One region of the Weizmannia acidilactici genome, then DNA from elsewhere that is predicted to be linked to it. Evidence: riboswitches for the same ligand, from Rfam matches in the RefSeq annotation. Region 1 holds a riboswitch; each other region holds the start of a gene.
The links. Region 1 has a riboswitch for thiamine pyrophosphate ahead of GBH70_RS11905 (MTH1187 family thiamine-binding protein). Riboswitches for the same ligand answer to the same signal wherever they lie in the genome.
Positions count from the first base shown of each region.

Region 2: it holds a riboswitch for thiamine pyrophosphate, as region 1 does, so the genes downstream of both, GBH70_RS08105 (ABC transporter permease) here and GBH70_RS11905 (MTH1187 family thiamine-binding protein) in region 1, are expected to answer to the same signal.
Region 3: it holds a riboswitch for thiamine pyrophosphate, as region 1 does, so the genes downstream of both, thiM (hydroxyethylthiazole kinase) here and GBH70_RS11905 (MTH1187 family thiamine-binding protein) in region 1, are expected to answer to the same signal.
Region 4: it holds a riboswitch for thiamine pyrophosphate, as region 1 does, so the genes downstream of both, thiT (energy-coupled thiamine transporter ThiT) here and GBH70_RS11905 (MTH1187 family thiamine-binding protein) in region 1, are expected to answer to the same signal.

Region 1 is NZ_BKZR01000032.1:18,013-26,076, forward strand. Features, by position in the region: gene GBH70_RS11890 (ABC transporter ATP-binding protein) at 1-477, opposite strand, end outside; gene GBH70_RS11895 (ABC transporter substrate-binding protein) at 474-1,472, opposite strand; gene GBH70_RS11900 (ABC transporter permease) at 1,469-2,266, opposite strand; gene GBH70_RS11905 (MTH1187 family thiamine-binding protein) at 2,217-2,540, opposite strand; TPP riboswitch at 2,616-2,719, opposite strand; gene GBH70_RS11910 (RraA family protein) at 2,807-3,439, opposite strand; gene GBH70_RS11915 (amidase) at 3,522-5,012, opposite strand; gene GBH70_RS17825 (general stress protein) at 5,130-5,273, shown strand; partial or broken gene GBH70_RS17830 (YsnF/AvaK domain-containing protein) at 5,379-5,648, shown strand; gene prpB (methylisocitrate lyase) at 5,661-6,575, opposite strand; gene prpD (2-methylcitrate dehydratase) at 6,591-8,039, opposite strand.
Region 2 is NZ_BKZR01000017.1:6,554-14,617, reverse strand. Features, by position in the region: gene xylB (xylulokinase) at 1-524, shown strand, start outside; gene GBH70_RS08110 (sugar porter family MFS transporter) at 552-1,931, shown strand; TPP riboswitch at 2,045-2,147, shown strand; gene GBH70_RS08105 (ABC transporter permease) at 2,248-3,012, shown strand; gene GBH70_RS08100 (ABC transporter substrate-binding protein) at 3,025-4,014, shown strand; gene GBH70_RS08095 (ISL3 family transposase) at 4,080-4,889, opposite strand; gene GBH70_RS08090 (carbon-nitrogen hydrolase family protein) at 5,519-6,385, shown strand; gene GBH70_RS08085 (GntR family transcriptional regulator) at 7,168-7,905, shown strand; gene GBH70_RS08080 (PTS sugar transporter subunit IIA) at 7,965-8,064, shown strand, end outside.
Region 3 is NZ_BKZR01000039.1:10,162-18,225, forward strand. Features, by position in the region: gene GBH70_RS18015 (lipid II flippase family protein) at 90-236, shown strand; gene GBH70_RS13070 (lipid II flippase family protein) at 190-747, shown strand; gene GBH70_RS17350 (hypothetical protein) at 2,400-2,843, shown strand; gene GBH70_RS17355 (hypothetical protein) at 2,818-3,294, shown strand; gene GBH70_RS17360 (methyl-accepting chemotaxis protein) at 3,330-4,139, shown strand; partial or broken gene GBH70_RS13085 (sodium ABC transporter ATP-binding protein) at 4,201-4,419, shown strand; gene GBH70_RS13090 (GntR family transcriptional regulator) at 4,570-4,941, opposite strand; gene GBH70_RS13095 (GNAT family N-acetyltransferase) at 5,036-5,458, shown strand; TPP riboswitch at 5,793-5,902, shown strand; gene thiM (hydroxyethylthiazole kinase) at 6,294-7,115, shown strand; gene thiD (bifunctional hydroxymethylpyrimidine kinase/phosphomethylpyrimidine kinase) at 7,112-7,915, shown strand; gene thiE (thiamine phosphate synthase) at 7,912-8,064, shown strand, end outside.
Region 4 is NZ_BKZR01000024.1:41,067-49,130, reverse strand. Features, by position in the region: partial or broken gene GBH70_RS17810 (IS110 family transposase) at 1-358, opposite strand, end outside; TPP riboswitch at 883-983, shown strand; gene thiT (energy-coupled thiamine transporter ThiT) at 1,035-1,625, shown strand; gene GBH70_RS10185 (CBS domain-containing protein) at 2,028-2,489, shown strand; gene GBH70_RS10180 (FAD-dependent oxidoreductase) at 2,556-4,085, shown strand; gene GBH70_RS10175 (LysM peptidoglycan-binding and 3D domain-containing protein) at 4,298-5,092, shown strand; gene GBH70_RS10170 (DNA topoisomerase III) at 5,304-7,469, shown strand; gene GBH70_RS10165 (amino acid permease) at 7,476-8,064, opposite strand, start outside.

The sequences.
Region 1 (8,064 bases):
CTTTCCGAACGGCTCGTCCAGCAGCATGAGCGGCTTTTCACACAAATACGTCCGCAAAAAACTGATCCGCTGCCGCATGCCTCCGGATAAAGAAGAAGGATAGTGGTCCGCATAATCTTCCAGCCCGAATTGCCGAAGCACATCCCTTCCCCTGGAAATACGATCCCGTTTCGGCATACCCTTCATTTCCAGCGGAAGGACGATATTTTGCAGTGCGGTCCGCCATGGCAAAAGCAAATCCTGCTGTGGCATAAAACTAATCGCATCCTGAACAGCTGACGGCCGGCTGCAGAGCCTCACTTCCCCGCTGTCCGCCTTTTCGATGCCGGCAATGATATTCAGCAAGGTGCTTTTCCCGCAGCCGCTCGGGCCGACAAATGCGCAAAACTCGCCTTCCCGGATGTCGGCGCGGATATCGGATAATACTTTATTTCCCCCAAACGTTTTCGAAACGCCGTCAATTTGCAAGTACATCATGGCTGTCCAGGAAGAAATTCATTTGTGTAGGCAGCTTTGATGTCAATTTTTTTCTTGATGACCTTATGTTTATAAAGGAAGTTCATATACCTGCTCCACACTTCTTCCTTCTGAACCCCCCATTCCTTCGCATCATCCTGGTATTTTGTGCTCAGCCATTTTTGGCTTGCACGGATCAGGCCTTTATTTGTATCCGGCACGTCTTTGATAAAAATATCGGCCGCCTGCTCCGGATGCTTAATCGAAAACTCATATCCTTGCGCAGTAGCTTTCATAAAAGATTTGACAAGTTTTTTATCATCTTTCGCCAGCTTTTCGCTTGTAATAATGACAGGGCTGTAATAATCAAGTGCAGGATCCAAATCTTTCACCAGGATAATGTTCAATTTTTTCCCTTCACGCTCTGCCTGGATGCCGTCCCAGCCGTAATAAATCCATTCAAAATCGGCTTCACGCCCGATCGATTTGAAAAAATCCGTCTGCCCGAGCACGATGTTTTTGACTTTGCTGTAGTCGGCACCGTATTTTTCCATGACTGTTTTAATCACAGCTTCTTCAGATGGGGAGCCCCATCCCCCGTAACGTTTCCCCTCAAAATCTTTCGGCGAGGTGATATTGTCCTTTTTCAGGGAAGCAAAACCCGATGTGTTGTGCTGGATAATGGCGGCAATCGAAACAATCGGAATACCTTCCACCCGGGCTGTTGTCACATTTTCCTGGTAGCTGATCCCGAAATCGGCTTTGCCGGATGCAACCATTTGTTCAGCGGTAATATTGTCGCCGGGCTGGATGATTTTTACATTCAAGCCTTGTTTTTTATAGTAGTTTTTCGTTTTGGCCACATACAGGCCGGTATGATTTGTGTTCGGGTACCAGTCCAGTACAACCGTCACTTTTTGCAGCGCTTTTTTGCTGCTGCTTTTCTTCCCGCTGCCGGAGCATCCCGCCGCAAGAAGCAGCATAACAGCAGATAGCACAATCCAAATTTTTTTCATTGATCGTCTTCCTTTCTGTAAAACCATGGCGCAGATAATCTTTGCAGCGTTTCAACGGCGCCATATAAAAGAAATGTCAGTGCTACAATGATGGCCGAGATGGCAAACAGGCGGGCGGTCATAAAAGATTTCGTTGCCCTTGTCAGCATGACGCCGAGCCCTTCGCTTGCGCCGAGCCACTCGCCGATAATGGCGCCCATCACACTATATGTAACGGCGATTTTTAAGCCGGAATAAAAATAGGGAAGCACAGCCGGAAATTTGACTTTCCGGTACACTTGCCATTTTGTCGCATGCATCGTCTTTAAAAGTTTGATCAGATCCTTGTCCACGGTTTGGAACCCTTCCAAAATGCTTAACGCCAGCGGAAAGAAGCAGACCAAAATCACAACGATCACTTTTGGGCGCAGGCCGAAACCAAACCAGACGATGAGAAGTGGTGCAATCGCCACAATCGGTACCGTTTGCGAGACCACGAGCAGCGGCTGGATGAACGCCCGGAAAATGGGAACCATGTCCATCAAGACAGCAATGGCCGCACCGATGGCAATGGAAAAGGTTAGCCCGATCAGTACTTCTTTTAAAGTTTGCCAAATATTGGGCCAAATCATCCCTTTCATGCCTGCCATTTCCTGCCACACCTCCGTCGGCTTCGGCAGCATCCATTCACTAACATGAAACCCTGTCGTAACCGCCTGCCATAAAAAAAGCAGAAAGACGAGCCAGGCAGCAGTGAGGCAAGCGTTAACGAACGGGCTGCGGCGCTTGTGTGCGGTACTTTGCAATTTTTTCATCAATCGTCACCCCGGTGCTTGGGCGGTAATGGATCTTGATCGAGGTGACCACATCAATGGCCCCGGCTTCGATGCAGGCATCCTGCGCTTTTTTAATGATTTCAAGCAGTTCGTCCAAATCGCCCTCCATCGTGGTTTCCATCGCGCCGACTTCATAACGCACGCCGGATTTTTGGACCACTTCAATCGCGCGGTCGACGACACCATATAAGTCATCGGTTTTGATATGCGGAACCACCGAAAACGAAACGGTTACTTGCTTTGATTTTCCCATGATTTTCTCCTCCTTTGGTCAATAAATAAAAAAGGCTTTCATTGCGTGCGCAAGAAAGCCAGTCATTCCCAAAACATGATTCTTTATATGGCTCCCTACGCTGGTATTATCCAGATCAGGTTAAAGGGTCGATGCCAAACCGCATCCTCTCAGCCAAACCGGCTCCCCTGCTCTTTTCCTATTCGGCTCTGTTCATCATCAATGCGGACCAAATCCTTCTGTTTATTATTGTAACATGAAATCCCGGTTGCACAACAAAAAATTGTTTACACCGTTTTCCCTGCTTTTTGCAGCATCTTGTCCAAGTATTTCAAAATCTCTTCGCGGTTGCCGCTTACCTTTGCTTCCCGCTCTTCGTCTTTTCTCAGCTTATTCGCCGCTTTTTGATAGACTTCTTCTTCTTTCTCCCGGGGCACGACAACAACCCCGTCCGCATCCCCGACAATGATATCCCCGGGGCGTACCGGTACGCCGCCGCAAGAGATTGGGACATTCACTTTGCCGTTTCCCGCCTTTCCGCCGGCTGCAACGGTTGTACCTTTTGCAAAGACCGGAAAATCCAACGCCAAAACTCCTTTAATATCGCGGATCACGCCGTCAACGACAACACCTTGGATGCCGAGCGTTTTCGCCATCCCGAGAACAAAATCACCGGCAATCGCCCGGTATAAATCGCCTTTTGAATCAATCACCAGCACATCCCCCGGTTTTGCTTCCCGTATTGCCTGAATCACCGCAAGATTATCCCCGACCGGCATTTTCACTGTAAAAGCCCGGCCGGCTAATCTAAAACCATCGTTTAAAGGCTTGATCTCCGGATCGAGGTTGTTCATTCCATTCATCGCATCGGATATGCAGGTTGTCGGCAAATGTAAAAACTGTTCAATCATCATCTCCATGTTCATGCTCCCTTTGTTTGATTATTCTTACTATATTGTACCGCGAAAAAACACCTTTGAAAATATTGTTTTGGCATCGGTTTCAAAAATTCAGATTTTCTTGCGTCCCAACCCAAAGTTCGGACTGTTCAATCGCACAGGACACATCAAACAGCCAGTGCTCATTTCCTTTTGGAGCAATCAACTGGACACCAATCGGAAGTCCGTCTGCCGTTAAATGGACAGGCACGCTGACAGCCGGCTGTCCGGTTAAATTCGCCAACTGTGTAAACGGGGAAAATGTCAGGCTCGGCTCAAACATTTCATAGACAAGGGCCTGCTGTTTTTCTTTCGGCAGGTCGGTAACCCGGAGCAGTTTTTCCCTTTCCTCCCAAGTTTGCGTCAGTTCCCCGATTTTCGGTGCCGAAAAAGCGGTGGCCGGCGTCATAAAAAGATCGTATGTTTGATGGAATTCGGCCATTTGTGCTGCGGCTGTGTCCCATTCGGCAAGGCTGCGTGCATATTCGGCGGCTGTTACATTTTTTCCGGCTTGATACAGCACCCATGAAACGATTTCCATGTCTTTTTCTGTAAGCAGGCGCCCCATTGCTTTTTCCAAGTCTATCATTTCAGCGGCCATTTCCCCGCAGTTCATCAAATAATAGTTTTCCATCAGCCGCCTGCCGTCCACACCGTTTTCCGCTTCTTCCACTTCATGCCCCTGCGTTTCAAGCCATTTGGCCGTTTCATAGACAGCCTGCTTTGCTTCGCGGCTGACGGGTGTTCCGACCGGGGATTCAACGGAGAAGGCGATCCGGTACTTCTTCACGCCGCTGCGTTCGATTTCTTGTAAATAACTGCCCGAAAAAAGCGGTGTTTGGAATGCGGCTTCCGGCTGGAACGTTTGCAGTACGTCAAGAAGCGCTGCGCTGTCCCTGACCGTCCGTGTAAGCACAAAATCAACCGCGGCACCCTGCCATTGCCGTCCCCTTCCCGGCCCGACCGGCGTCCGCCCCCTCGTCGGTTTTAATCCTATTAAACTCGTAAAAGAAGCCGGGATGCGGATGGAACCGCCGCCATCATTTCCACCTGCGACCGGCACCATTCCTGATGCGACGGCAGCCGCCCCGCCCCCGCTTGATCCGCCCGGCGAATGCCCGGGGTTCCACGGATTTCTTGCCGGCCCGTACAACTCGGGTTCCGTAATATTTTTCAGCCCGAATTCCGGCACATTCGTATGGCCGAGGATCAAAAAACCTGCTTCTCTTAATGTTGCCGTAAAATAGGAATCTTCCCTGGCGAGGTTTCCTTGCAGCAATTTCGAGCCGGATGCAAGGGGTTCATCTTTTACCGCCTGCGAAATATCCTTTAATAACACCGGTACTCCGGCAAACGGCTGTTGATCCAAATTGATCTGTTCTGCTTCCGCCCTTGCTTTTTCATAACGCGTCCGGATTACGGCATTCAAGCCCTGGTTTGTTTTTTCAATACGGTCGATTGCCGCTTCCAGCACTTCTTTTGCATCCACTTCTTTCCGCTTGATCAGTTGGGCCAGCCCAACGGCATCTTGGGAAAGGTAGACTGATTCTTCCATGGTTTTCCCTCCATTTTTCGCTTTCATTTCTATATTTGCCGAATTTTCTGTTCCTGTCAAAGTCTATGAAACCTGGTTACTCCTATTTCTACCGAGTAAAAGTCCAATATCATCTCAATGGAGAAAGATAGACGTATCAAAAAAGTTGTCGGCATTTCCCCAACTCTGCAGGATACGATTGATGCAGTGGACCGGTTAACCACAAAAGGCTACAGCAATTCCAATATTTCAGTCATTACGAATGGAAATGATACTGGTTAACTAGAAAACCGGACCGGCGCAATGTTGATCATTCGGCGACACTCCAAAAAGAACAAAACGGTTCGCTTTGGGATAAATCAAAGATTTCTTTACCACTGATTACTATTGGAAGATGGAAAAACAGATGTAGCCGTTGACGGTTCGGAAACGATTAAAGTGCCGATCGTAGAAGAACGGGTAGAAGTGACCAAAAAACCGGGGAAAACAGAAGAAATCGTCATCGGTAAACGCACTGTCGAAGATACTGAACATATATCTGAAACGGTGAAAAAAGAGGAAGCCCACGTCAGGCAAAAAGGGACAGGCAAAGTGGACAAAAGACAAACGGGTAATATTAAAGCAGCAAAACCAGCCCGGAAAGGAGAACCTTTCTAGGCTGGTTTATGTTCATTTATCCGGTGTGACCGGAAGAATCGTCTTGGCAATCGACCGGTCGAGCGCTTCAAACTCATCATAAGAAATGATGCCGTACAGTTCTTTCCTTGTCTGCATATCGGAAAGGGCATTTTTTTGCGTGCCTTCGTTTTTGATCTTTTCAAATACCCGTTCATATGCTTTTGCGGCGACGCGCAGCGATGTGACCGGATAAATGACCATCGCATAGCCCATATCCGCGAATTCTTCCGCGGTGTAATACGGGGTTCTGCCAAATTCTGTCATATTCGCGAGAAGTGGGGCTTTGATTTTTTCCACAAACATCCGGAATTCATCGGCAGATTGCAATGCTTCGGGGAAGATCGCATCCGCCCCTGCTTCTACATAGGCATTTGCACGCTCCAAAGCCTGTTCCACGCCTTCCACACCCCTTGCGTCCGTACGGGCAACGACAACAAGCGTCGGAGCCACTTCTTTCAGCGCCCTGATCTTTTCGCACATTTCCGACGCTTCAACAAGCTGTTTCCCGTTCAAATGGCCGCATTTTTTAGGCAGCTGCTGGTCTTCGATTTGCACGGCCGCAACCCCCACTTCAACCATTTCACGCGCTGTCCGGGCAACATTCAGCACACCTCCAAACCCGGTGTCAATATCGACAAGCACCGGGAGATCGGCCGCGCGCACAATATCACGCGCGCGCTCCGCCATTTCACTCGATGTGATCATGCCGAGATCCGGGATCCCTTTGCTGGCGGTATAAGCGGCGCCGGACAGGTAAAGCGCCTCAAAACCCGTATTTTTCGCAACCAATGCTGCCATTGCATCATGTGTGCCCGGGATTTGCAAAATGCCCGGCGCCTGCATCAGCTCTTTAAACCGCTTTGCAAGCACCTCCTGCGAAGACGGCTGATTGACAATCCAAACCATGGTGCAACACCCTTTCTACAAGGTAAATAGATTGACAAACTCATTCACGTTCATCTTTTCAAGCGTTTCCCCCTGCAGGCAAGCTGCTTTGATCCATTCCTGCTGCTTGGCCGAATAATGGGTCGCCAGGTTATTCGAAAACTTGCAGATGATTTTCGGGATCGCTTCTTCCCTTCTGAAGCGGTGGCCGAGCGGATATTCAACCTCGACTTTTTCCGTGCTCGTGCCGTCTTTGAAAAAGACTTGCACTGCATTGGCGATTGAGCGCTTGTTCGGATCGAGGTAGTCGATGCTGTACTGTTTGTTTTCCACTACGCTCATTTTTTCCCTTAGTGCATCGATGCGCGGATCTTTCGCTGCATCGTCTTCATAGTCATCGGCCGTAATATTGCCTTTGATCAAACCGACAGCCGTAACATACTGGATGCAGTGGTCGCGGTCGGCAGGGTTACGTAACGGACCTGTTTTGTCAATGATGCGGATCGCGGACTCATGCGTCGTGATCGTAATGCTCTGGATGTCATCCAGCCTTTCGGCGACCAGCGGATGGAGCTTTACCGCAGCTTCCGCAGCTGTCTGCGCATGGAACTCGGCAGGATACGATACTTTGAATAAAACATTTTCCATGACATAGGAGCCGAGCGGCCGTGCCAGTGTCAATTCTTTCCCTTTAAAGAGGACATCCTGGAAGCCCCAGCCCGGTGCGGACAACGGCGTGTTATAGCCCATTTCCCCTTTCATGGCGATGAGGGCAAGTGCAACGCCCCTGCTCGTCGCATCACCAGCTGCCCATGATTTGCGTGAACCGGTATTCGGCGCATGACGGTATGTGCGGAGAGGCGCATTATCAATCCAGGCATGGGAAACGGCGTTCATAATTTCTTCCAGTCCCCCGCCGAGCATTTTTGCCGTGACAGCGGCCGTTGCCACTTTAACAAATAATACATGGTCAAGCCCGATGCGGTTTAAGCTGTTTTCCAAAGCCAGCACACCCTGGATCTCATGGGCTTTAATCATAGCTTCGAGCACATCGCGCATCTTTAGTGGATCTTTCCCGTTTGCCACGCGTGTCCGGCTTACATAATCCGCGACTGCGAGGACGCCGCCCAAGTTATCGGAAGGATGGCCCCATTCCGCGGCAAGCCAAGTATCATTATAATCGAGCCAGCGGATCATGCAGCCGATATTGAACGCGCCCTGCACTGGATCGAGCACGTAGGAAGTACCCGGCACATGCGTCCCGTTCGGCACAATCGTTCCCGGCACAACCGGCCCGAGCATTTTTACGCATTCCGGGAACTGGAGGGCAAGGATACCGCAGCCGAGCGTGTCCAAAAGCCCGTAACGCGCTGTCTCAAAAGCTTCCGGACTTGTAATCTCCGTTTCATAAACATAACGTGCAATTTCTTCAACCAATGCATCTCTTTTATCAACTTTTTCATTTGCTGCTGTTGTACCGGCCATTTTTTGTTTTCCCCTTTCCTGCATG
Region 2 (8,064 bases), on a different contig from region 1:
CCCCAATCGGCGCCAACGGGCTGATTTTTACCCCTTTTCTTGTCGGGGAACGGACACCTTATGCAGATGCAAAAATCCGTGGCACATTTACGGGAATAGACAGTTCCCATACGAAACGAGATTTTGCCCGCGCAGTGATTGAAGGCATTGTGTTCTCGATTCATGAAAGTGTTGAAATTTTCCGCAACTACGGAAAGAAAATAGACACGGTCATTTCGATCGGCGGTGGCGCCAAAAGCGACTTATGGCTGCAAATCCAGGCCGATGTTTTTAATGCGACAGTCATCAAACTGCAGAACGAACAAGGCCCGGGTATGGGAGCCGCCATGATCGCCGCAAGCGGATTAGGCTGGTACCCGTCTTTAAAAGATTGCACAGAAGCTTTTATCCAACCAGGCCAAACATTCGAACCGATACCTGAGAATGTCAGCCGCTATCAGGCATTTTACCAAGTATATAAAGATGTATATCCGCATACCGTTGCGATCAATCACCAGTTGTTTGATTTAAGGAAAACCAATTGATCTTTCAAAACTTGGGAGGGAAAATAAATGAAGTTTAAAATAAATAATGGCCTGATTTATTTTTTCGGAGCATTAGGCGGTTTGTTGTTTGGCTATGATACAGGGGTAATTTCCGGCGCCCTTCTTTTCATAAAAAGAGATTTACACTTAACATCATGGACAGAAGGGGTTGTCGTTAGTTCCATTTTATTCGGCTGTATGATTGGTGCAGCGATTAGCGGGGCATTATCAGACAGATGGGGAAGGAAAAAGGTTGTCCTGCTTGCTGCAACAATATTTTGTATCGGTGCATTAGGTTCGGCACTGGCCCCAAATACAGGGATCTTAATCCTTTTTAGAATCATACTTGGATTGGCAGTTGGAAGTGCATCTGCGCTTGTGCCAATGTATTTATCGGAAATGGCACCGACTGCTATCCGCGGAGCATTGTCAAGCCTAAACCAGCTGATGATTATGGTCGGAATTTTACTGGCTTATATTATCAACTACGCCTTTGCTGCTTCTAGAGGGTGGCGCTGGATGCTGGGATTTGCATTCATACCCGGTCTATTGCTACTGATTGGAATGTTTTTTCTGCCAGAAAGTCCCCGATGGCTGCTTAAACAAGGAATGGAAAAGGAAGCCAGGTCTATTTTAAACTTTATGAGGAAAAACCAAGGCGTTGAAGAAGAAATCAAAGAAATCAAACTTGCAAATGAACTGGAAAAAAATCAAGGCGGTTTCAAAGAAGTAAAACAAGCATGGGTACGCCCGTCTCTAATCGCCGGCATCGGACTGGCTGTCTTCCAGCAAATTATCGGATGCAATACTGTCCTTTATTACGCCCCGACAACATTTACGAAAATCGGTCTCGGTGATTCTGCTGCAATTTTAGGAACCGTTGGAATCGGGATCGTCAATGTCATCATAACAGCCGTTGCTGTTCTCATTATTGACAAAGTTGGTCGAAAACCGCTTTTACTCATTGGAAATGCCGGGATGTCGATCGCTTTATTTATACTTGGGATTGTAAGCGCTTTGCTTGGCTCGTCCCCTGCCGCCAGTTGGACTACAGTCGTATGCCTGGCTGTCTATATTGCTTTTTTCTCATTAACTTGGGGGCCGGTTGTTTGGGTCATGTTGTCGGAAATATTCCCGCTTAAAATCCGTGGAATCGGCATGGGGATCGGCAGTGTAGCAAACTGGCTTGCGAACTTAATTGTTTCACTAACTTTTCCTAAATTAATAGAACAATTTGGCATTAGCACGATGTTCATCGTTTATGGCATTATGGGTGTTTTAGCATTTATCTTTGTAATAAGAAAAGTATCGGAAACTAAAGGGAAAAGCCTTGAACAAATTGAGATTGAACTTAGGAATAAATCATCTGACAAAGGCCTTAATCTCACACATTCAATGCAAAAGTAACAATTACGCATACGGCCGGAAAATTTACTGCCGGCCATTTATTCCAGCTGACCATTCCGATTTTCAATTGATTATGCTATAATTGCTTATATTCCAAACGAATAAAATATGCATGATTTCACTAGGGGAGCCACTGGCTGAGACGGGGCACCATGCTTCGGACCCTTTGAACCTGATCTGGATCATACCAGCGGAGGGAAGTGAGTACATAATGTGACATTACGGCCGCTCATTTCTCCGGAATTGGGCGGTTTTTTATTTGCGGAAGGAGTATGGCCCAAACGGTGAATCATGCACAACAAAGGGGGTCGAGTAAATGAAGTGGCAAAAATGGGCGCAAGATTACGGGCTGTTTTGTATTGTTACGATCGTGATAATCAGCGGATGGCAGTGGATCGTACAGAAAGGGTTTGTCCCGTCTTTTATCCTGCCCTCCCCTTCCCAAATCTATGAATCTTTTATGGCAAACCGCAGGCAATTAGTCGCCGTGCATTTGCCTGTAACATTGGAGGAAGTTTGCATCGGGTTTATTTTATCCGTTGCGGGCGGGGTCGCGCTTGGCGTCATCATGTATGTTTCCAAAACAGCGGAAAAAATCTTTTATCCATTTCTTGTGATCTCGCAAACTGTACCGCTCGTTGCGATTTCGCCCATATTTATGATGTGGTTCGGTTACACGATTTGGAGCAAAGTCGCCATTATTATTTTAACGGCCATCTTTCCGGTTGTGATCAGTACCTTTGACGGACTAAAAGCTGTTGATTCCGCCTATCAAAACCTGTTCCGGACAATGGGCGCCGGGCCGTGGGTGATTTTTCGAAAGCTCCATATTCCGATGGCGCTTCCCTCATTTTTGTCCGGGCTGAAATTATCCATTGTTTATTGCGTTACCGGGGCTACGATCGGGGAATGGCTCGGGGCAAACGCAGGGCTCGGCTATTTCAGCAGGCGGATGTCCGGATATTTGCAGGCAGGAGCTGTCTTTTCTGCTGTTTTTCTGCTGTCCGCGCTCGGCATGATATTATTTTTGCTCGTTTACGCGATCGAAAAAAGCATTTTGAAATACAGAACAAAGGCTTAAGGGGGCTTTCCAATGAAAAAACTATGGATTTTAACGGCTGCGCTTGCATTGATATTGGGTGCCTGCAGCAGCCGGGCAGACCACACATCAAAACATCATTTGCAAAAAATAACCATTATGCTCGACTGGTATCCAAATGCTGTCCATTCTTTTCTTTATGTTGCGCAGGAAAAGGGGTATTTTAAAGAACAGGGCTTGGATGTCAGCATTAAAATGCCGTCTGATACAAACGACCCATTAAAACTTGTCGCCGCCAATCAAGTAGATATTGCGCTGAGTTACCAGCCGCAAGTGTTAATGGCACGTGATGAAAACATCCCTGTCCAATCTTTCGGCGCAGTTGTCCGCCATACGCTTAATCGGGTGATGGTTCCGGCTTCAAGCAATATCCGGTCCCCGAAAGACTTAGCCGGAAAAACGGTCGGCTACTCATCCATCCCGCTTTATGAAGCAGCCATCCGTACAATGGTTAAAACAGATGGCGGAAATCCAAATAAAGTAAAAACGGTAGATGTCGGATATGACTTAATTCCTGCTCTGGCGACGCATAAAACAGATGCCATCATCGGCGGCTTTGTGAATCATGAAAAGCTGCTGCTGGAAAAAGAAGGACACGCTGTACGAACATTTAACCCTGCAAAATACGGCGTACCGGACTATTACGAGCTTGTTTTAATCGCAAACGAAAATAAGCTCAAACAGCAGCCAGAAATTTTTAAAAAATTCCTCACCGCAGCAGAAAAAGGTCAGCAATATGTCGAAAAGCACTCGCAAAAAGGGCTTGCCATTTTATTGAAGCACGAGGATCCGTCTTCGCCGCTTGACAAAAATGTGGAAACAAAGAGCCTGCAAATCCTTCTGCCGCTGATGGATGAAAAAAATAAACCATTCGCCTATCAGGATCCAAAATCCTGGGAAAAAGTATCAGATTGGCTCTATCAAACCAAAATGACAAAAACGCATATCAATGCTGAAAAAGCTTTTACAAATCTATCTAAATAAGGAAACTTGGCCGGCATCCCGCCGGCATTTTATTTTAGAAAGACGGCAAAACCAAAAAAGTTTCTCTAATCACTATGTTTCAATTCTTGTTTTCGTACCTGATCTAATGCTTCATTTACCATTTTCATGACATGAAATTTATCAAACGTAATCGTTGCATTCGGGAATTTCTCTTCAATACCCGAAATAAAGGCTGGTGACATATCGCAACAAAATTCTTTAATCTGGGAATGTAAAACCCCTTTACTGTCCAGAAACTGGCTAAACACCTGCAGTACTTCTGCACCTTTACCAGTAGTAGCGAAAATTAGGCGTTTGGTATCCATATCAATAAAAAATGTCACATATTTATGGCCTTTTGCTCGTGATGTTTCATCCATCGCTATATGAGTGACATTAGATACATCTATGTTTTCCATGGCTTTGTTGACATAATATTTAAATACTCGCCAAAGGCGCGTATCATGTTCGCCTACTTCACGAGCTACGGCAGCGACAGGCATTTCAACCATTAGCGACAACACATGGTGCTCAAATAATAATGAAAATCCAGCTCCTGGACGTGCCCAATCAATGACAACCGTACGTATTTTACCGCATGACTCACATTTTACTCGTGGCATTCTGGCATGGAGAATGGTCTTGTATTGCCAAAAATTTAGATGTCTCCAAGTCCGGTCTTGATCTTGTATATCATGAACTTTACATCCCGTTTTACCGCAATTAGGACAAGAAAATTCCGCTCCTGATTGATATTCAATATAAATGTGTAAGGTGTTTTCTTCTTTAGCTAATTCATTATGGAAAACATACCAAGGTTTAGGTATTTCTAACGCATCTTGGAATACATTATACTCTTCTTCAAAGTTTTTCATAAGACTATCACCCCAGGTAATTTAGTAGTATTACCCAGTATAGACAGCTTTGGGAGGCTTTAAACTAAACATTAAATAGCGAGGAAGCAATTATTATTTAACTACGAACTTTGACTAAAACCGTCATTATTCGTATTTTTATGTGAAAAATATAATATGGCATTAACTGACCTTAAACAACATCGGCAGGTTCTTATCTATACATAAGGTTCATTTCAAAACCTGTTCATTTCATCTCAATGACTAAAGTCATGAGCTTTCATGAAGTTTTTTTGTAATAAAAAGAGCCACCCGACCGTCCGGACTAACTCCGAACCCTATGTTCCAACACCGGAATTTTTATCCGGTTCAGAACAATAACCATGCATAAATATAGTTAACTATATTTTTATTGGGATTGCAAGATTAAAAGTATGTAAGTATTTGTATTTTAATTTTTTTGTAGCTTTCAATTTTATCCTAGAAACATCACTTTGGTAAGAATAAATATGTTATAAAATATAACGTGATTTGTGTGCTTTTTTTCAAAAAATAATTGATTTTTATTTAAAAAAGTTATAAAATAATGATTGTAATAATAAATAACAATATAATGTTAATTTATATTACATTAAGGAGGCGTATCATATATGGTAAAAGTATCTACAGTTTCAATGAAGGTCACGTATGATAAAAAGAGAAATCTTGAAAAATATGAATCATTTATTCAAAAGGCAGCTGCTGAAGGTTCAAAATTAATTGTTTTTCCAGAGCAATCACTACAAGGATACTTAAAAAATCTATTTGCAATTGATTATGACAATATTTCCTATCAACATGATCAAGCGGAACTTGTTCCTGAAGGAGAATCAACGAAGCGTTTATTAAAACTTGCTGCTAATTATAATATGTATATCGTTTTCGGATTAACAGAACGGGATCCAAAGTATTATGACCGTTTATATAACTCTGCAGTATTACTGGGACCAGAAGGACATATTGGTACGTATCGGAAAATTCATCAACCAGGTGATGAAGTTCATGCTTATTATCGCGGTGATGAATTCAAAGTTTTCGAGACAGCTATTGGAAAAATTGGGTTACTGATTTGTTATGACAAGATGTTTCCAGAAACAACTCGTGAGCTTGCATTACAAGGTGCGGAATTGTTAATAATGCCGACTGCTTGGCCAATGATGGAAGTAGGCGGTAATCCTAAACACGATCAGATGGGCAAATATTTCAATATGTTAGATGAAACAAGAGCTTTTGAAAACCAATGCTGGTTTATTTCTTCAGATATTGTTGGTATGCATGGAGATCACGATTATTATGGTCACAGTCAAATCGTGAATCCAGCAGGTAATATTGTAGCAACGACTGGCTATGAAGAAAAAATGGTAACGGTAGATATAGAAATTCAAGAAGAAATTGTAAAAACGAGAGCTACGGGGTTAATGTCATTAAATTTATTAAAAGAACGCCAACCTGAACTGTATCCAATGTTAAAACAATAAAAATTATTTAACATAGCAGGAAAATCAGTCAAACAATTATAAATCCTATTTCAAAAATTTGCGGATAATAATATCACTTGGAAAAACCTAACTTATCTAGCTCTAATATTTAAAAGTCCTGACTAATCAATAATAGAAGGAGGCTGGGACAAAACTAAAATTGAATGTCATAAAATCGAATAACAGTTTATTTTTAACATTAAAATAGCAATAAAATCCGAACTTTATCGAAAAACTTAAATTAGTTTTCGAATAACGTTCGGATTTCTTATGGTCTAAAACCTTTTGTCCCAGCCTGTTTTTAATATGGAATTTTAGTCCGTTAATTTTTAAATAACGAGAGAAAAGATTTTTTATAATAATCGTATGAAAAGAAGATAGTGCTATAAGTGAAGGCTAGATTTGTCAGAGAACGAAAGAAAGGAATCAGAAAACAGAAGAAGGTTCTTGAAACATTTTTATTAAATCTTTGATTCTTAGAGAGAGGATGGACTAAGACTATTGTCTTCGTATTTACTTTTCACAATATACTTGAATAATCCATGCATGTAATGTTAAAGAAAATTTTTTTGCTTTAAGGATGAGAATGTCCTACTTTCTTATGAGATAATTAGAAATTACTTTAGAACAGTAAAATTTGCTTTATAGAAGTATAAGAATTATTTTTTGACAAAATAGTTGAAATCGTTTTCATAAAGATGTATTCTAAATGTAGAGTTAACGTGTTAACCGGTTATAACGTTAATTAGTAGTAATTAGATCACCATTTTTTAGGAGGAAACATGAACGATCCCAAGTACTTAAAAATTATTTATGATTTAAAGGAAGAAATACTAAGTGGAAAATTGAAACCAGGAGAAAAAATATACTCTGAGGGGGAATTAAAGAAAAAATATAATGTTAGTAACACAACTGTTGTAAGAGCTCTTCAGGAACTAGTACGAGATGGGCTTATTAACCGAATACAAGGAAAAGGTACTTTTGTTAGTAAATCAATTTTAAATAAGCAAGTAATTTTTAATGAGTATTCTCACTTTCCAAACGATAAAAAGAAACAGTTTAATTCGATTGAAAGCTTAGAAAGAACTGAAGTCGACCTCATAAAAGAAATAAAAGATAGTCATATTGCAAAAAAATTAAATATTTCATCTAATGAAGGGATTTTTCAATTTCAAAGAATTCGTTACGTTGATGATGTTCCATGGGCGTTGCAAAACAATTTTATTCCAAAAAGCTATCTGAATGGTATAGACTTATCTAACCAAGATGAATTCACTTCATTATCAGAAAAAATATTTAAGGTTTGTGGAATTAATATTTTACATGAAGCTATGAGAGAAACAATTGAAATTGAATACCCTGTTAGAAATGAAGTAAGAGAGAAATTGAAAATTAATGACAGTCCTGTTTACCATATTCAACGTATAACTTACTTATCTGAAAACAAACCATTTGAATTCGTTGATACTTATGTGCGACACAATTATTATTCCATTGAAATAATTAAAGAAAAGTATTAAAGGGAGTATTCCTATACCATCTAAACAATAATATATCAACTTTTTCGAGGGGGTACTGTATGCAATATATACTTGCAGCACATGGAAAATATGCTATCGAGACGAAAAATAGTTGTCAAATGATTACCGGAAACAATGAAAATATTCATGCAGTAGGTT
Region 3 (8,064 bases), on a different contig from region 1:
GGAAATATGAATATACAAATAATGATTGTTTTTATCCTGAATTTTATCATTTCATTAGTCGGAACACTGGAATACTCAGGATGGTAGGGGTGAGAACCGGCAAAATCGCAGTTTCTTTTGCTGTTTTTAATATTTTGGCGCTGGTGTCGAGAATCGCAGTAACGTTCCAAGTCCCGATTTTAACGAAATATGTGGATCACCACACTTGGGGAAAGCAACTTATTACATATCTTTAATCTTATTATCATTATATCGGGAATCGCAACGGTTGCAGGCGCTTTTTTGATTCCAACATTTCAAAGGATTTTTTACCGGGGCGTTTTATATTTTTCTGTTGATCGCTCGATTCCAAAACTGATCATGCACAGTTTTTCAAAAGCCGGCCTTTATTTTATGAAGGACTGTATGGCCGTTCCTGTAAAAGAAAATATCTTAAACCTTAGTTACAGGAAATTGCCGGTCAAAATTATTCTGTATAATTTTGTCACAGTCGCTTTGTTGATGATCGGTTCATTGGCGCCGATTTATGCCGGCAGCCTTGAACCCGATTTAAGGGCGACATGTGTCACGCTATCTTCCATCGTCAATGGTTTTGCAACGATTTTGATGTCCATTTTTATTGATCCGCAGTTGTCTACCATGACGGACGATGTGATTGACGGCAAATGCACTGAAGAAGACTTCCGGAAAGTCGTTGTTGCAATGGTGGGAAGCAAAACCCTGGGACTTTCGCTTCACTGTTATTGATCGTTCCTTCTTTGTATGCCATTGTGTTTGTAGCTAAAATGATATAATCATCCAATCTGTCGCAACTTTCGATGATGACGGTAGTGGGGTTTCCTGGAATATCATTTTATTTACCACTTATGAATCTTTTCATATGTAGAACCGTATGATGAGCGGGGTGGGATGTTATTGAAAAATATCAGCAAATACCTGCTTCTATACAAACTAACAAAAAATAGAACAATGCAGTAGTCTTTTAAGAAAGAGCTGATTAAAGCATACGAAAAGAAACAAAAAAAGATAAGTAAGAGAATGACGTCGACAGAACTGGGCTTTTAGTCTGGGTAAGGGGGTTATTATGTTAAAAAAAGGTTGTTGATCCTTTCAGCGGCTTTAGCGGCTGCTGATGGGTATATTTTGTATTTATGGCTTATGGATTGGAAAAGTCTAGAAACCAAAACAGGCGTGTTGGGTTGGGGCGCTGCGATTCTGATTGGCTTTATTTTATACGTTTTTTACCGGAAATTAGATTTGAATGATAGAAGTATATTAATTGGCTGGGGTCAACAATCATGGTAGCCGGTTTAGCGATTCTAAGCTTCTTGATTGTGTATACTGTCCGTTCGATGCCATAAATAATGGACATTATTATGGAAATAAAATTTGCCAAGCCGCCTGATGCGCCGATTATACATGAAATCATGATCGAAAGCAGCTCTCATGGAATATCCAAATGAAGTACCGCCATCAAGCGCTTTGAAAGAAACGGCTCAATCCGTTTTATCCGCACAAAGGGAGAAGCCCTTAATCGTGTATGTGGATCCATAAAACCGGTAGGAATGGTCCGTTTTCTAGCGGATAAGGAAAAGCTTTATTTTTCATGCTTTCCGTGATTCTTGAGATGCAGGGAAACGGAATTGCCAAATAATTATTAAAAGCACTTGAAAATGATGCCGTTGAAAAAAGAGGTTCCAAAGCTGCATTGTAAAGTGTATATGGCATCCTTAAAAATAGGCATCTATACAGTTCTCTAAGGTACAAAATATGCTGTGAAGAAATGATCCATTAAAAAACGGCATGAAAATCAAAGTTGCAACGATACAGAAAATGTTAGAATGGTAAAAGGTTTGATCAACTTTACCGTTCCACTTTACTTCAAGAAATGTATCTCATATTCCTTTGGCGTTGGTGCGTCAATATTTTTATCATCACTGAATTTTAGCCTGCCGTTTTTTCCAATCTGAATACTCCCCATGCCCCGCGGATAATGGGGGTGGCAGCATAAATTCTAAATCCTTTACTTCATCTGTACTTTTTCCTTGTAGTTTGGGGGTTCTACTTCAAGATGAGCGTTTAAGTACTTGCTTTTTCCTGAAAAACCAATTATTTTCTCCTTACGCTGTCAGGCTGCTAAAAAAGCGAGATAAAAAATATTAGGATGTTGTTCTATCATCCATAAGCATGTATCCTTCCCCATCTTTGCATATCGATATTTATTATGCAATTCCTGCTTTTTGTAATTTTTGTTCCTCTGTACTGAATACTTTTAGAAAAACCTCTACAACAAATTTTGATAAATTGATAGAGTAATCGATAAAATCATAGCATAATATACTCACATAAAATGTCATATTTTATCACATAAAAAGTTGAGGCTTGTTGGAGGTTGTCGAATGTTTGGATGGTTAGGTTGGAAAACGGGATGGCCGCTTTGGCGTGCGTATCGGCGGAATCAGTATTTAAAAGAAGATGTAGAAGAAATTTTCGAAGGCATCGCCGAAACGAGAAAGCAGCTTTTGTTCCACTGGACGGAAGAAAATTGGTCATTATTGGAAAAGATGGAGCAGCAGTTAAGCAGTACGGAAGAAAAGAATGATGAGAATCTTGAACGCTTATTTTCATCATACTTAAAGCGCGGACAGGATTTTTCGGAACTGTTCTTGCTGGATATGAACGGTCGGTTGTTACATATTCAACTTATCGTCAGCATATCGGCACTTCCTATGCAGGGAGATCCCCTTGCCAGCCTGGACTGGAAGAACCAAAAAGGGAAAGAATTGCCTATATGGTCCATTTGCAGATCCACTGACTTTGAAAATTGGGCCAAGCACATCTAAATTTCACGATGAAATAACGCTGCTTTTCATTTTGCCGCTCATGGAAAACGGAAAATGGAAAGGGGCTTTATGCGGCAGGGTGCCGAACGATGTGCTTGGGGACCTGATCCAGAGGGAATCCGGTCATGTATATCCCGATTCAGGGGACAATTATATTTTTATGGCCAAATCGAATTTGAATCCTGATATTGTACCGGGGACGGCCTTATCGAGCAGCCGTTTTGAAGATTTAACGTTTACTCACGGTGATAATTTGAAAGATGGAGTTAGGACTCCTTACGGTACTGTAAAAATGAAAAATCACACGGAACTGGAATTGATTTTTACCGATCCTGCCACGGGTGAACTACACCCTGGTGTGATGAATACAATTCGGAATGGAAGCAACCTTTTTGTAACGTTTCCCGGTTACCCGGATTACCGGCATATCTGGTCATCGGAAAAGGCGTGACATTCCAGCTGCCGCATTGCCCGGATGTTTGGGGTATGATGTGTGAAGGGGATTTGGAAGAAGTATATCGGATGCACGGCGTGAACTGGCGATACAATTTTCTATATCGGCAGCTTACAATCGGGTTTATTATACTAAATGAGGTTTATTACATAACATTATTCGGCCTGCTCCCCCGCTTGGCCGGTGTTATTGGGCTCATTTTATTCAATACTGTGTACAGTTTGCTTGCCGGCCGTTTCCTCAACTGGAAATTATTCCAGCCGCTTGAAAATCACCTTCATATGATCAACCGATTTATCCGGATGAATGCCAAAGGGGAAGGAGACTTAACGAAACGGTTACAAGCAGATCAATTTCCTAATGATGAAACAAAGTCTCTCGCGATCTGGATTAACAATATGATCGATTCTTTGGAAGGCATTATGGTGCGGGTGAAGCGGGCTGCAGCGGATGTCCAGGAAAGCCAGCGCCAATTGAACGAGTCGACCCGTTCGACAGAGGCTTCCGCGGAACGGGTGAGCAGTAAAATGGCCGTCATGCTGAAAGGCACCCGCCAGCAATTGAGTGATTTGGATGTGGCTAAAGATGCTTCCCGGCAAATGAGTGAAACGCTGCGGAAACTCGAGAAAGCAGCATCCAAGCAGCTTGCGGTGGCCCAGGATGAAGTATCACGTATCGGAAATAAAATGGATCATATCCAATCAACTGTGAAAGAAACAAATGGGACAATTTACTCTTTTATCGGAACAACGGAAAAAATTAAACAGTTGTTGCAGGTCATTGACGAAATTTCCACGAAAACAAATCTGTTGTCTTTGAACGCTTCCATTGAAGCAGCGTGAGCAGGGGAGGGGCTTTGCCGTCGTGGCCAATGAAATCCGCCAGCTTACCGAATTGACAAAACAGTCAGCTCTTGTAAAAGGAGATAACCACCTGATTGACGAACAGACCCGAAAACAATTTCTGCATCTGCGGCAAACCGGAGACGGATTTGAAGGCATCACAAATCAAAAGAAAGAAGTACTGGAACGGATGCCTGGCGTACTGATGGAAAGGCCTACAATTGAGGACATCATGCTTGCATATATTGGGGGTGGGAAGAATGTTGCTGCCGCTCGTTAAAAAAGATTTTCTCCTTGTTAAAAAATATTTGTTGTTTCTGCTCATCTTTACAGCTGTTGCGCCGGTTTACCTTTCATCCCAATTACCGGAAGGCAGCGGTGAACTTGCATTTTTTGTAACGGTTCTTTACTTGGAGTATATTTTATTCAACTATGTATCGGAATTGAAGTCAATTTTGATTTGTTCATTTTCTTGGCCGGCTTTTTCATGTAACTGTTGATGGAAAAGCACGGTTTCCGGGAGGAGATCATTTTTGAAATCCGCAACAAATATCCCTTTTCGCGGCCTGCTTTCTGCATAGCTTTCCGCCGTCAATTGTTCGTAGGCCGATTGAATCGTATTGATGCTTAACCCGAGATATTCAGCCAGTTTCCGTTTGGACGGTAATTTTTCACCCGGGCGGATGTTGCCGGATAAAATTTCCTGCTTGATAAAATCAACAAGCTGCATATACAGCGGGATATTGCTTTCTTTGTTTAGAAACGGCGTTAATTCAATTATTTTTCTGCCTCCAATCTGCATTACTGGATCCTATCAAAAATTCGAATCTGGACCTTTTGATTATACCAGATTGTGATTAAATGAGTGTGAGCCAGTATGAAAGGAGATGTTGAAAATGGAAATAAAGGAATTGACAAACCGGGAGGAATGGAAATCAGCTTTTCCGGTGATGAAACAGCTGCGCGTGCATTTGGATGAGGAGCACTATCTTCAATTGGTCGAAGAAGCAGCCCGATCGGCAAATTATAAAATGTTTGCTGTATATGAAGGCGGAAAAATCGTTGCGGTAACAGGTTTTATGCCGATGATGACCCTTTACAACGGACGGTTTATCTGGGTGTGCGACCTGGTTACGGATGCAGCATGCCGGTCAAAAGGTTACGGGGCCAGGCTGATTGGATATGTAGAACAGTGGGCCAAAGAAAAGGGGTATGGCATTGTTTCCCTCTCATCCGGCCTGCAGAGAAAAGACGCACACCGGTTTTATGAAAAAATGGATTACGATAAAGTAAGCTATGTGTTTTTGAAAAGATTGTAAGACTTTACTTTGAATTTCAATATTATTTCAGATTGTGATTTTCAAATGATTCCAGATGTATCATATTCAATACACGGCTTGATATGGAGTGATGGGCATGGTATGCTAGTTAGCATTGTTTTCTTCTCGCCCCATTGCCATCAAGCTAAGCCCACAGAAGCTCCATGTCAAGCCACTAAAGGCATAATGATTCGTAATATAGAGTGCATATGTTAATTTTTCGCGAAAAATCCGGAATAATTCGAAAAAATTTACTGTTTTTTGCCGAATAATGTGCCCGTGTACACTTTACAAGGGAAAATAAAAAGCATATAATTGGTAAAAAGTAAATATTTCAGACTACTAGGGGTGCCCAAATGGCGGGCTGAGAGAAAAACATTTGTTTTTCAACCCTTTGGACCTGATCCGGATCATACCGGCGTAGGAAAGTAGGATTTTGAATGAACAATACTTTTTGCTGATCAAGTCAGGTCTTTACGGGCCTGGCTTTTTTGCATTGGAAAGGATGGGATAAATGAAACTGGAAGAACAAGTGGTGCTTGTAACAAGCGGAAGCAGGGGATTGGGAAGGGCAATTGTAAAAGCTTTTGCAAGAGAGGGGGGCGAAAGTTGTCATTTACTATTTTGAAAGTGAGCAAAAAGGAAAAGATTTACAGGAACATTTAGGAGAAAATACTTAAATAAATAGAAGCAACAACGCTGCTATAAAAAAATCACGGAATCGGAAAGATGATGCAGAAGCAATGCTATTTTTGCATTTCCATGGGCAAGAGCCGTGACCGGGCAAAAACTTGTCGTCGCCGGTGGACTCGTAATGGATTAGGAGGAGATCAAAATGGAAAAAACAAAACCGATTGAACTGCTTGAAAAAATCAGGGCGGTAAATCCGCTCATCCATAATATCACCAACATTGTCGTTGCCAATTTTACGGCAAACGGGCTTTTGGCCCTCGGGGCTTCGCCTGTGATGGCAGATGCCGTGGAAGAAACGGCCGAAATGGCGAAAGCAGCAAATGCGGTTGTACTGAACATCGGCACTTTAAATGAAAGAATAGTCGATGCGATGATTTTAGCGGGAAAATCCGCAAACGAAAACGATGTTCCGGTTGTGCTCGATCCCGTTGCTGCAGGGGCAACGCATTTCCGGACGGAAACTGCACAGAAACTTTTGCAGGAAATAAATTTTACCGCCATCAGGGGCAATGCGTCGGAAATCGCAAATCTGATCGGAATGAAGTCGAAGATTAAGGGAGTGGATGCAGGAGAAACCAACTTGGATGCCGGCGAACTGGCGCTAAGAGCTGCGAAAGAACTCAACACAACGGTAGTGGTGAGCGGGAAAACGGATGCGGTGTCAAACGGGTCTGATGTCTATCTCGTACATAACGGCCATCCAATATTAACAAAAGTGACTGGAACCGGGTGCCTCTTGTCTGCCGTTTGCGGCGCGTTTTTGGCTGTGGAAAAAGATCCGGTTACAGCTGCCGTATCGGCACTTGTTATGTACGGTACAGCTGCCGAAATCGCACGGGAAAAAGCAAGAGCGGATTTGCCGGGAAGTTTTCAAATCGAATTTTTAAACCAGCTTGCAACGCTTAGTGCCGAGGATTTGGAAGCGTATGGTTCGTTTGAAAAGAAAGCAGGGATTATTCAATGAAAAAAGCGTTGACGATTGCCGGTTCCGACTGTGGCGGCGGTGCAGGCATTCAGGCGGACTTAAAAACGTTTCAGGAACTGGAAGTGTATGGCATGTCGGTGATTACCGCCGTAACCGCCCAAAATACGCTCGGTGTCCAGGGCGTTTTTCCATTAGGGACGGAAGCGGTGGTCCGTCAAATCGATTCGATTGCGGAAGATATGGGGACGGACGCATTAAAAACAGGAATGCTGTTTGATTCTGCCATTATTGAGGCTATTGCGGAGAAAATCAAGGAATATCATTGGGAAAAAACCGTTGTCGATCCGGTGATGATTGCCAAAGGCGGGGAAACGCTGCTGCAGCAGGAAGCGATACACGCTTTAAAAAATAAGCTGCTCCCCCTTGCATTCATTGTGACACCGAATATTCCCGAAGCAGAAGAGCTTTCAGGAATTAAGATCCATCATTTCCCGGATATGAAAGAAGCAGCCCGGATCATTTCAGATTCCGGGGTCCGGTATGTCATGATTAAAGGCGGCCACCACGAAAATTCCCCGGTATCCCGCGATTTGCTTTTTGATGGGCGGAACTTTTACGAGTACACCGCCAAAAGATTCGTAACGAAAAATACACATGGAACCGGCTGCACGTTCTCATCCGCCATTACGGCAGAGCTGGCAAAAGGCGCGGACGTTTTCGATGCAGTAGCAACAGCGAAAGATTTTATTACGGCTGCGATTGAAGACGGCATCCAAATCGGAAACGGGCACGGGCCGACAAACCACTGGGCGTACAGGAAAAGGAGCATGGTAAAATGATAGAGGAGAAAGATTTGCGCGCTGCATTGAAATTGTATTTCATTATGGGCAGCCCGAACTGCCAGTCCCGCCCGCAGCAGGTGTTGGAAGATGCTATCAATGGCGGTGTTACTTTATTTCAGTTCCGGGAAAAAGGAAAAGGTGCGCTT
Region 4 (8,064 bases), on a different contig from region 1:
GGTCGGCAATGACCCAGGCATCATTCATGTCTGTCTTATCCATTTCGGCATAAGCCTTTTTGAAGTTTTTGATCTGTTTGGGGTTGATCACATAGACCTTAGAATTTCACTGATTTAACAGATCATCCTGATTAAAAAATATGGCCGGATGCCAACTATAGACAGACGTCGCTTCCATACCAATTTAGATCATCTTGATATGGTGAACCCATGATGTATGGACAATGGCATTACGCAATTCAGTAACACCTGGCAAGTTGTTCGCAACTGTAAGGGTGCTAAGCGTTTCGCCTTCCTGATTCATAAGGCAGGCTTTCATGTCCTTTGAGCTTACATCAATTCCGACAAAAAGTTTCATTGGATTGAACCTCCTTTCATTTTAGGATCAAGGGATCAGGCGCTTCGGGATGCCCCCAGATGGTTTGCCGATCAATCAGCCTCGCTTATCAGAACTCATCCGGAGCCACGAGCTGCGTCTGAACGCTGCCACGTTCAGCGTGGTGTTCACCGGAGGAACAGCCTACGGGTTAGAAGGTCGGGCAAAAACTGGGGACGCAGACTTTTTAAGTAGTCAAAGCTACAGAGTGTTCTCAACGTTAACCCAAATGATCCTAAGAACATTATCTAGGAACATCACGAAACGCCCAAGTCCTAAATTGATGTTTTCGGGGCTCGACCCGAAAACATCAAAGATTCACTTGTCAAAGAACAATCATTCAACTGAAATTGACTCATTTAATAGGATCGAAACTTATTATACGAGGGTGTCTTGGAATACCCGATATTTAAACAGTGTCGAGAAAAACTTAACACATACAAATAATCTTTTTTGTTGAAATGTTGCAAAAAGAGGTTTATATTAAAAATTGACAACTTCATGAACGTAACCACAGGGGGAGCGTTTAGCTGAGAGTGAACGTGAAGTTCTGACCCTTTGAACCTGTCCAGTTAATGCTGACGTAGGGATGTGGAATGCTTTTCTCTTGTCTCCCATGGTCAGTTATGTTCATGCATGCCAAAAGGGGGATTTTTTAATGAAAAATTTAAGTTTGCAGGCCATGATTGAAGCGGCGATTTTTGCAGCATTCTCGATGGTGTTGGATTTGCTGCCGTCCATAAAAGTGACATCGGGCATTTCCTTGTCGTTTGCGATGATGCCAATCTTTGTAGTGGCGTTCCGTTGGGGATTCATGGCAAGCGTATTGTCCGGCTTTATTTGGAGCCTCCTGCAGCTTGTCACAGGAGATGCGAACGACATTTTGAACCCGGTGCAAGGCATTATGGAATATCCGGTCGCCTTTTCGTTTATCGGCTTCGCAGGGTTATTGCGCCCGCTGATCCAAAATAGCAGCTGCTTAGGGCATAAAGGGGCCATGTCTGTATGGATGTCCCTTTCGGTTCTCGTCGGCAGCATCGCCCGGTATTTCTGGCATTTTATCGCCGGAATTGTTTTTTGGGGGTCTTACGCGCCGGCTGGACAATCCGCTTTTATGTATTCGCTAATCGTTAACGGCGGCACGATGATCGGCAATACGGTTTTGTGTGCGGCGATCACAGTAGTTCTGTTTAATGCCGCGCCGCAGTTGTTGACAAAATACCGGCACGAACACCGGAAAGCGGCATAAAGGATAAAAATTGGATGGTTTTAAATGTGAAAGCGGCATGTCTCCCTTGCGCGGGGCATATCCGCTTTTTCTTTTTGGCTCTGTTAAATGTTATTGTTGATGACCGTCTATATTTTGGATTTAAGCGGGTAAGAAGAGACTCCTACGGCTGAAGCATCGAGTGCTGTCTGCAGCAACGTTATCCCGATGTCGGACGCTGAACTGAAGGGAAGGCCTTCAAAACTTGGCACCGCGTTTTGACGAAGCAGCGGTTCCGGATTACGGCAAATATACCGACCCGGGCAGCCTTGGACATTAAGGCAAACCAATATCCTAAAATAGGCTAGGCTGTTTTCTCATTGCTTCCCATTCGGTAAAGGTTTACAATAATTGTAAACCTTATAACCACAAGGGGCGATTTAATTGGAAGTTAGAGATTTTATGATCCGCGATGTGATAACAGTGAAAAAAGAAACAACGATCCGGGAGCTGTTAAAAGTGCTTGTTGACCATAAAATCGGCGGTGTCCCTGTCGTCGACGGACAGGGGAAGCTGCTCGGAATGATCAGCGACGGGGATGTCATTCGCTTCCTGCAGCCGAAAGCGCGGACGGTCTACGATTTTTATATCACAATCGTCGTGAACGAACGTGAAGATTTTAACGAAAAGCTTGCGCAAAGCCTTGACTTGCCTGTTGAAAAAATCATGAAACGGCGGGAACTGTATACGGTGAAACCGGATGACGATTTTGAAAACGCCTTAAGTATTTTAGCCAAACACCATTTTAAAAAATTGCCGGTTGTCAATCCGGCCGGGCGCGTTGTAGGCGTCATCAGCAGGGGTGACATTATGCGCCAAATTACAACAAAACTGATCAACAGCTAAAATCATGTTTACGTTTTCCTCTCCGGGGAAGACTATTATTGAGAGTCTGACTCGGGAGGTTAAACGATGAACGAAAAATCAATTCCGCATTATCCGGAACCAATTTGGCGCAAAACAGTATCACTACCGCGTTTTCCCTCATTGCAAGAAGACATTGAGGCGGATGTGGCGGTTGCCGGCGCAGGAATGGCCGGGATTGTGACGGCATATTTGCTTGCAAAAGAAGGAATAAAAACTGTGCTTTTTGATGCGGGAGAAATTGCGAACGGCACAAGCGGCCATACAACGGCGAAAATTACGGCACAACACGGCCTCGTTTATGATGAACTGATCCAGCATATCGGCATAGAAAGGGCCGGGCTTTATTACAAAGCTAATGAAGCGGCCGCGTCCTTGATTAAAAACATCATTCGTGAAAACGACATTTCATGCAGTTTTTCCCATCAGGCTGCCTTTCTTTACACTAATTCGGATGATTATTTTGAAAAACTTGAGAAAGAAATGCGGGCATATGATACGCTCGGTATCCATGGCGAATGGCTGGATAGGCTGCCGGACGGGATCCCCGCGAAAAAAGCGGTAAAAATGGAACGCCAGGCACAATTCCATCCTCTTTCGTATTTAAAAGCTTTAGTCGAATTTTTAATGGAAAAGCAAGTCCCGATCTTCGAAAATACAACGGCTAAAGACATTGAATACGGCAACCCGATTAAAATCAAAACGGAAAAAGGGCACACGATTTCCTGCAATTACGTCTGCATTTGCACGCATTATCCTTTCTACGATGCAAAAGGGCTTTATTTTACAAGAATGTACCCGGAACGTTCCTATTTAATTGCGGTAAAGCCCGAAAAGCCATTTCCGGGCGGGATGTATATCAATACCGAACAGCCAACGAGATCCTTCCGTGAAGTGGAAGCGGAAGGTGAAAAACTGCTTTTGGTCGGGGGCGAAAACCATAAAACCGGCCAGGGCGGTCCGATGATCCGGCATTATGAAGTATTGCAGGAATTCGCCGAAAAAACATTCGGGATTGAAACATTTTATTGCCGGTGGTCGGCGCAGGATTTAACGACACTGGATAAAATCCCTTATATCGGGCCGGTTACGAAAATGGAACCGAATGTTTTCATTGAGACCGGTTTCCGAAAATGGGGGATGACGGGCACCCATGTTGCCGCCCTGATCATGCGTGATCTGATTTTGCAAAAAGAAAATCCTTATGTGGAAATGTTCGCACCGCAGCGTTTTGAAGCGGATCCAATGGTAAAGAATTTCGTTTCCGCAAATGTGGATGTAGCAGAGCACCTTGTAAAAGGAAAGTTTGATTTGCCGGATAAACCATTGGAACAATTGGAACCGGATGAAGGCGCCGTTGTCCGTATCAACGGAAAGCGGGCAGGCGCTTATAAGGATAACGAGGGAAACATCTATCTCCTCGATACGACCTGCACACATATGGGGTGCGAAGTGAAATGGAACTCAGGGGAACGGACATGGGACTGCCCGTGCCACGGTTCAAGATTTTCTTTTACAGGGGAAGTTGTAGAAGGGCCGGCAAAAGACCCATTGACAAAAATCGAATACCAGGAGTAAAGTTTGAAAAACACCGCCGAAATTCGACGGTGTTTTTTTGTATCTATGCGCGAAACTATGACAATATGCCTATGTTACAAATTTTTCACGATATTACAAAGGCTGCTTTTTGTGTAACCAAATCAACACTTTCCCGTTATCGGGCTGTTACTTCATTATGTTAGCATTTTTGGTGTTGGCGGAAAGTCGGCAAAAAGAGGAGGTTGCATTTTATGAAAAAAGCAGTAACAGCACTCGCGGCTGCGGTGACATTAACAAGTGTGATGGCTGCCAATGCTTCAGCCGCCGCCCCGGATACTTATACTGTAAAACAGGGGGATACACTTTGGGGGATTTCAAAAAAATACAACACATCCGTCAAAGAATTGAAGCAATGGAACCAGCTTTCCACAGAAACCATCTATCCTGCACAAAAACTGAAAATTTCCCCGAAAAAAGTTTACGTCATTAAAGCCGGGGATACCCTTTCGGAAATCTCGGCCAAATATGGAGTAACGGTCGAACAATTAAAAAAATGGAACGACCTGCCATCCAACATCATTTTCCCAAATGACGAAATTGTCATCCATACCAATCCCCGGAGCAAGATTACGGTGAAGGATGATTCTGCAGACGTCTCCGTTCAGGCAAAAACGAATACGGATCAGGCAAGGGTGGAAGTGAAAAAGCCGATGGTAAATGTACAAACATCCGAAAAAACCACTTCCCGCCCGCAAGGAAGGACAATAACCGTAACGGCAACGGCTTATACGGCCAATGATCCGGGCTGTTCCGGCGTAACGGCGACCGGCATCAATTTGAAAAACAATCCGGACGCAAAAGTGATCGCCGTTGACCCGAATGTTATTCCGCTCGGCTCAAAAGTGTACGTGGAAGGTTACGGAACGGCTGTTGCCGGCGATACCGGTGGTGCCATCAAAGGGAACCGCATCGACGTCCTTGTGCCGAATACGGGTGAAGCAATGAACTGGGGGCGCCGCACGATCCAGGTGACGATTTTGGACTAATGTGTTTATGCGCAAATGGAAGAAACAAAAAAATAGCATATACATCAGGAAGTGAAAAGGGTACGATGGGGGATCAACTGAATTTTTGGAGGCCGCCCGGCTAAACAAAGCTCAGACGAAGTGTTTTGTTTAGCCGGGCTTTTTATTTTGCCTTGGCATTTTCCGGAAAACATTGTAAAGTAAGGTTAGAAATCGAGAGGAGTGGTTGAGTTTGTCGTTTCCATTGATCATCGCCGAAAAACCCGACCAGGGGCTCACCCTTTGTTCGGTTTTTCCCTTTGTAAAACGCCAGGGCTATATCGAGATCCGTCCCAATGACATTTTCCCGGAAGGCGCCTACTGCACATGGGCGGTCGGCCATTTGGCGCAGCTCGTGCAGCCGGAAAGCTATAACCCCGCCTGGAAGCAGTGGAAGCTTGAAACGCTGCCGATCATTCCGGAAAAATTCCGATATGAAGTTTCCAAAACGAAATATAAGCAGTTTCATACCGTCAAAAAGTTGCTGAAAGATGCGCGTGTGACAGAGATTATCCATGCGGGCGATGCCGGCCGAGAAGGGGAGCTGATCATCCGCAATATCATCCATTTGTCCGGCATCAAAAAGCCGCTGAAGCGCTTATGGATCTCTTCTCTGACACCGCAGTCGATCAAGGAAGGGTTCCGGAATCTTTTACATGACGAAGATACCAGTTCTTTATATCATGAGGCATATGCTCGCGCTTGTGCGGACTGGCTTGTCGGCATGAACGCCTCGCGCGTCTACAGCCTGCTTCTAAAGCAAAAAGGGATCAATGATGTGTTTTCTGTCGGACGCGTCCAGACGCCGACCCTTGCTTTAATTGTAAAAAGGGAACTTGAAATCGAAAATTTTAAGCCTGAACCGTTTTGGGAAGTCACCGCCTTGTTTCAATTTGATGACAAACAATACGAAGGAAAGTGGGTAAAAAATGGCGAATCGCGTTTAAAAGACCCCGCCATGGCGGAGCGGATCGCCGCATTTTGCCGACAAAAACCGGCAAAAGTTGCGGCGCTTAAAAAAGAAAGAAAAGAATTCCAGCCCCCGCTTCTGTTTAATTTATCGTCACTGCAGGCGGCCGCAAACCAGGCTATTAAATTCCCACCGAAAAAAACGCTTGATCTGGTACAGTCTCTGTACCAAAAAGGGATCGTATCCTACCCGCGTTCCGATTCCAATTACGTCACAAAAGGGGAAGCCGAAACGTTTCCGGATATTTTGCAAAAACTGCAGACTTATCCTGAGTATGCCCCGTTTTTCCCGCTTCCGCACCCCTCCATCATCAACAATAAACGCTTCGTGAATGAAAAAAAGGTGTCTGACCACTATGCGATCATCCCGACTGAACAGGTGGTAAACCCGGAAAATCTTCCGAATGACGAGAGGAAAATTTACGATATGATTGTGCGACGTCTCATTGCCGCCCATTACGGAAATGCGGTTTATCATTATACTACGGTTAAGACGCTGGTGGACGGGCGCGCCGAATTTATTTCAAAAGGCACGCAGATGGAAAAAGAAGGCTGGCGCAAAGTCATTTTTGCAAATGAAAAAGAGAAAGACCGCATTTTGCCGGAAGTCAAACAGGGGGATAAGGGCATTGTAAAGGATGTCAAGATAAAAGAAGGCAAAACCCAGCCGCCGAAACGGTATACGGAAGGACAGCTGATTACGCTTATGAAAACAGCGGGAAAATTTATTGAAGATGAAGCACTTGAAAAAGTGATGGCGGATGTCGAAGGGCTCGGGACGGAAGCAACAAGGGCAGGGGTGATCACTTTATTAAAAGAGCGTAAATATATCGAAGTGAAGAAAAATCAGGTATATGCAACCGATAAAGCGAAAGTGCTCATCCGCGCGGTCGGCGGTAAAATCCTCGCCTCCCCGGAAATGACGGCAAAATGGGAGCAGCGTCTCCGGGAAATCGGGAAAGGGCAGGCATCCCCGGCTGGCTTCATGGAACAGTCAAAAAAGCTGTCAGCCAAAATTGTGCACGATGCAGTCCAATCCGCAAACGAATGGGATTTTTCCGGTTTGAAAGTGGATGAGATCAAAAGGGTGAAATCGAAATATACATTAGGCAAAAAGATGGGCAAATGCCCGAAATGCGGCGGCGATATCGTTGATAAAGGCAATTTTTACGGCTGCAGCGCCTATCAAAAATCGGGATGCACCTTTACGCTTCCGAAAGTCATACTCGGCAAAAAAATCAGCCAGGCGAATGTAAAAAAACTTTTAGCCGGCGAAGAAACAAACCTCATCAAAGGATTCAAGAAAAATGAAAAGGCGTTCGATGCCAAACTGAAACTGGAACAAGAAAAACTGCGCTTTATTTTTGGAAAAGAAAAAACGGAGGGTTAACCCCGCTTATTCGAGAGCGGGGCTATCTGCCTGACGGCGGTTTTTCTTCCGATTCACCAATATGGCAATGGCGATGATAAATATCATGACGATCAAGCTTGCATAAAACCCGGGGCGGATTTCTTTTTCCGCCAGTGTCCCGCTGATCGAGAGCAGCAGAACCACCATACCGATATAACCCATTATTTTGTCAGAGCCTTTCATTTTTAACACGCGCATTGCGGAGAGGATAATAAACAGCCAGTTCATTAAAAGCAAAATCCCGGCAGCTGTTGTAATGTATTCGTAAATTTTCCCCGGCAAAAGAAGCGCAGTAATTATGGATAAAACCAAACCGGCGGTAGCGAGTGCCAGTGATGGAAGGGGGAGGTTTTTCCACTTTTTGATCTTTTTCTCGAACAGTTTTGGCGCGTCTCCGTCATCCGACAAGGTGACAAGTAGATTGGTTACCCCGAACAGAGAAGCAGTCATGGTGGAAAATCCGGCAATAATAATCGCCCCATTAAATACATGGGGGAAAAAAGTAAGATGATAATCATCCATCGCCTTGACAAACGGGCTTTCTTTATCGTTAAAAGCCGTGTATGGTTCCATA